Regions from separate parts of the Cellulosimicrobium sp. RS genome, predicted to be linked through region 2. Evidence: riboswitches for the same ligand, from Rfam matches in the RefSeq annotation. Region 2 holds a riboswitch; the other holds the start of a gene.
The links. Region 2 has a riboswitch for FMN ahead of pnuC (nicotinamide riboside transporter PnuC). Riboswitches for the same ligand answer to the same signal wherever they lie in the genome.
Positions count from the first base shown of each region.

Region 1: linked by a shared signal. The riboswitch ahead of ribD (bifunctional diaminohydroxyphosphoribosylaminopyrimidine deaminase/5-amino-6-(5-phosphoribosylamino)uracil reductase RibD) and the one ahead of pnuC (nicotinamide riboside transporter PnuC) in region 2 are both predicted to bind FMN.

Region 1 covers NZ_JBJXVU010000008.1:187,318-189,510, forward strand. Annotated here, with positions in the region: gene rpe (ribulose-phosphate 3-epimerase) at 1-443, shown strand, start outside; FMN riboswitch at 726-851, shown strand; gene ribD (bifunctional diaminohydroxyphosphoribosylaminopyrimidine deaminase/5-amino-6-(5-phosphoribosylamino)uracil reductase RibD) at 1,010-2,143, shown strand; gene ACI769_RS13960 (riboflavin synthase) at 2,143-2,193, shown strand, end outside.
Region 2 covers NZ_JBJXVU010000010.1:126,648-128,840, reverse strand. Annotated here, with positions in the region: gene pnuC (nicotinamide riboside transporter PnuC) at 120-830, opposite strand; FMN riboswitch at 980-1,105, opposite strand; gene ACI769_RS15785 (TetR/AcrR family transcriptional regulator) at 1,288-2,046, opposite strand; gene ACI769_RS15780 (MOSC domain-containing protein) at 2,130-2,193, shown strand, end outside.

The DNA of each region.
Region 1 (2,193 bases), on a different contig from region 2:
CCTACGCGGAGGCGGGCGCGGCGTCGGTCACGTTCCACGCCGAGGCCGCTGCTGCCCCTGTGCGGCTCGCTCGCGAGCTCCGCCGCCTGGGAGCCCGCGCAGGCGTCGCGCTGCGCCCTGCGACGCCGGTGGAGCCCTTCCTGGACCTGCTGACCGAGGTGGACATGATCCTTGTCATGACGGTCGAGCCGGGCTTCGGCGGGCAGTCCTTCATCGAGGGGACGCTGCCGAAGATCCGGCGGGCGCGCGAGGCCGTGAGCGAGTCGGGCCTCGACGTGTGGATCCAGGTCGACGGGGGAGTGTCCCGCTCGACGATCGAGCGAGCCGCGGACGCGGGGGCGAACGTCTTCGTCGCCGGGTCGGCGGTCTACGGGGCGGAGAGCGTGCCCGGGGAGATCCAGGCGCTGCGCGATCTGGCGGAGGCGTCGGCGCACTCTCACTGACGTCAGGACGGGAAGGGGCCCTCTTCGGGCCCCTTCTTCGTTCCACATAAAATAGTGTGCCAAGCGCACATCTTCCATCCACAAGACCGCGAGAACCTCACCACCGAGCAAGGAGAAAGAGCGGAGCCAGCCGTCGGACGGCGAAGCTCGACGGCTCAGGGGGAGGCGGTGCTCGCGAGCGGCGACCTCGACGGGAGCGGGCGAGGTCGCGTCGGACCGCCGGTCGCACCCGCGCGGGGCGCACCCGGAGTAACATCGGCGGTTGCAGTACGCAGTACGCACGAACGTGCTCCGGGGTCGGTGCAATTCCGAGCCGGCGGTGACAGTCCGCGACCCGCGCCCACGCGCGGTTGACCTGGTGGAACTCCAGGACCGACGGTGAAAGTCCGGATGGGAGGAAGCACGTGCGGCGTGGCCACGCCTCGGCGCGTGGTGCTCCGGCGACCCGCCGGTGCACCCGTCCGGGACGGTGACGGCCTCGCCGTGGTGAGCGACGCCGTCGAGCCCTCGTGGCTCGACCCGCCGCCCGCCCTCACCCCGGAGCGCCCGTGCCCGGGAGGAGGACGATGGGCGAGCATCCCCGCACCCTGACGGTCGACGACGCGATGACGCGCGCGCTCGAGCTGGCGGCCCGAGGGCCGGCGCACGGGCCGAACCCCCGCGTCGGGTGCGTCCTGCTGGGCCCTCCGCCCGGCGCGACCCTGCCCGACGGCGCCGCGCCCGGTTCGATCGACCCGCACCCGCGGCCCGTGCTCGCCGAGGGGTGGCACCGTGGCGCGGGGACGCCGCACGCCGAGGCGGCGGCCCTCGCGGACGCCCGGGCGCGCGGCGTCGACGTGGCCGGCGCGACGGCGGTCGTGACGCTCGAGCCGTGCGCCCACACCGGTCGCACCGGCCCGTGCGCCGACGCCCTCGTCGCCGCGGGCGTGGCGGAGGTCGTGCTCGGCGTCGACGACCCGAACCCCGTCGCCACGGGCGGCGCGCACCGGCTGCGGGCCGCGGGGGTCCGCGTCGTGCGCGGCCTGCGCGCCGCCGAGGGCGAGGAGCTCCTGCGGGTGTGGCTCACGGCCGTCCGGCGCGGCACGCCGTACGTGACGCTCAAGACGGCTACGACGCTCGACGGCTACGTGGCCGCCGCGGACGGGACGAGCCGGTGGATCACCGGGCCCGCGGCGCGCGAGCACGCGCACCGCGTGCGGGCGGAGGTGGACGCGATCGTCGTCGGCACGGGCACGCTCCTGGCCGACGACCCCGAGCTCACCGCGCGGGTGCCCACCCACGGCTCGTCCCACGAGGCCGCGAGCGCCGCGCGTCTGGCGGAGCACCAGCCGTTGCGGGTGGTCGTGGGCCTGCGGGGGATCCCGCCGACGGCGCGGGTCCACGGGGAGGGTGGCGAGCTGGTGCACGTGCTGACGCGGGACGTCGGTGAGGTGCTGGAGCGGCTCGCGGAGCGCGAGGTGCGGCACGTGCTGGTGGAGGGCGGTCCGACGCTGGCGACGGCGTTCCTGGCCGCGGGCGCGGTGGACGAGCTGCACGCGTACGTGGCCCCGGTGCTGCTGGGGGGCGGGCGGCGAGCGGTGGACGGGTTGGGTGTGGCGACGATCGCCGACGCGCACCGGTTCCGCACGGTGGAGGTGAGGCGTGTCGGGGACGACGCGCTGGTGGTGTCCAGGAAGAGCACGGAAGGACGGGTGGGTTGATGTTCACGGGGATCGTGGAGGAGATCGGCAGGGTCCGGGGGATCGCGTTC
Region 2 (2,193 bases):
CGCGGTTGCCCGGGGTGCGGGCCCGGCGTCGGCGGCGGTCCCTCCCATAGTGCAGCGATACCCCGTCTCAGTCAATCGAGACGGGGTATCGGTGTGGGTGGGGTCGGGTGACCGGCGGGTCAGGCGGGCGCGCCCGCCGCCGCGGCGTCCGCCTCGGCAGCGGCGGCCGCGCGGCGGTTGACGCGCCACCACACGAAGAACCCGACGAGCGTGAACGCGCCGTAGAACACGTACATGAACGCGGACGCGTAGAAGCCGGCCGAGATCAGCAGGGGCACGCCCACGACGTCCACGGCGACCCAGATGAGCCAGAACTCGACCCAGCCCTTCGCCATGCCGTACGTCGCGAGCAGCGAGCCCATGAAGATCCACGCGTCGGCCCAGACGGGCTCGTACGACTCGAGCGCGCGGAAGACCGGGGTCAGGAGGGCCGTGCCGCCGACGAGCGCGACGACGAGGAACACGCGCTGGCGCCACGACGCCCAGCGCGGCACGACGGCGACGCCGTGGCTGTCCGCGTCGGCGTCGCCGAGCCGCGCCTGGGTCTTGCGCCACTGCACCCACCCGTAGACCGACACGACGACGAACATCACCTGGCGGCCCGCCTGGCCGAGCAGGTTGACCGGGTTGGGCGTCGCGAACACCGCGCCGAGGAACACCGTGAGCAGCAGCAGGTTGCCGACGATGCCCACGGGCCACGCCCACACCTTGCGCCGCATGCCGCCCAGCGCCGACGCCAGGCCGAACCCGTTGCCCACGATCTCGCGCCACAGCAGATGCTGGTCGCCGATCGTCAGCTGCGCGTCGAACAGCGCGTGGATCAGGTCCATCGGATGTCCTCGTCCTCCCGGGCACGGGCGCTCCGGGGTGAGGGCGGGCGGCCGGGCCGGGCCACGAGGGCCCGACGGCGTCGCTCACCACGGCGAGACCGCGCCCCGTCGCGCGGGCTCGCGAGAGCCCGGCCGAGGACGGCCGCGCCGCACGTGCTTCCTCCCATCCGGACTGTCACCGTCGGTCCTGGAGTTCCACCAGGTCAACCGCGCGTGGGCGCGGGTCGCGGACTGTCACCGCCGGCTCGGAATTGCACCGACCCCGGAGCACGTTCGTGCGTACTGCGTTCTGCAACCGCCGATGCTACTCGCGCATTCCCCGGGCACGGGACTCGCACCGCACCGTCCCACGGACTGAAACACGATGCGACCCTGCGCCGCCGAGCAGGTGGTCCTGGTCCGTCCGCGGGCGCAGACGAACCAGGACCACCTGCTCGGCGGGGCGGGGCGGGAGGGGTCAGGCCAGGGCGTCGCGGACGGCGCGCGCGACGTCGTCCGCGACGCCCTGCGCGTCCGCGTCCGCGTCCACCACGGTTACGACGACGCGCCGCGCCGCGGGCACGCCGTCCCCGCTGCGCTCCTGGGCGGCGGCGTCGGGCGCGGCGTACCGGCCGACGGCGGCGCGGCGCAGGTCCGCGAACGCCTCCTCGAGCTGGGGGCGCAGGTCCTGCTCGGGGGAGCGCAACCACCGGCGCAGGAGCGCGTTGTGCACGGCGACGACGGACGCCGCGAACGCGATGGACGCTGTCGACCGGCGCTCGTCCGGCGGGAGCGCGTCGCGCAGGTACGCGGTGAACGCGCGCTCGTAGCGGTGGGTCGTGACGAGCTCGCGGTCGCGCAGCGCCGGCACCTGCTGGAGGAGCTGCCAGCGGGCGAGTGACGTCTCGCGCTGCCCGACGTGGTGGTCGAACACCAGCCGCGCCGCGCGGCACACCTCGAGGTACGGGTCGACCGTCGGGTCGGGCGTGAGGTGCCCCTCGGCGTCGGGCACGGGCCGCGTCGCGGCGAGCATGACGACGACCTCGTCGAGCAGGAGCTCGTGGTCCGCGAAGACCACGTCCTCCTTGGACCCGTAGCGGCGGAAGAAGGTGGCGCGGCTGACCTGGGCGGCGTCGGCGATCTCCTCGACGGTCGTCTGCTCGTACCCCTTGCGGGTGAAGAGCTCGATCGCTGCGTCGACGGCCTGGGCATGGGTGCGGCTGCGGACGTCGGTCATGCACCGGACGGTACACCGGTACCCGGCGCTCGCCCGGCCCGGGGCGGTGGCCCTGGGGCGGCGCCGGGTGCGAGGCTGGGGCCATGCCGGACCAGCCTCGCGTGCACGCGATCCACGTCGCGAAGGCCCGTCGGCTGCCGACGCGGG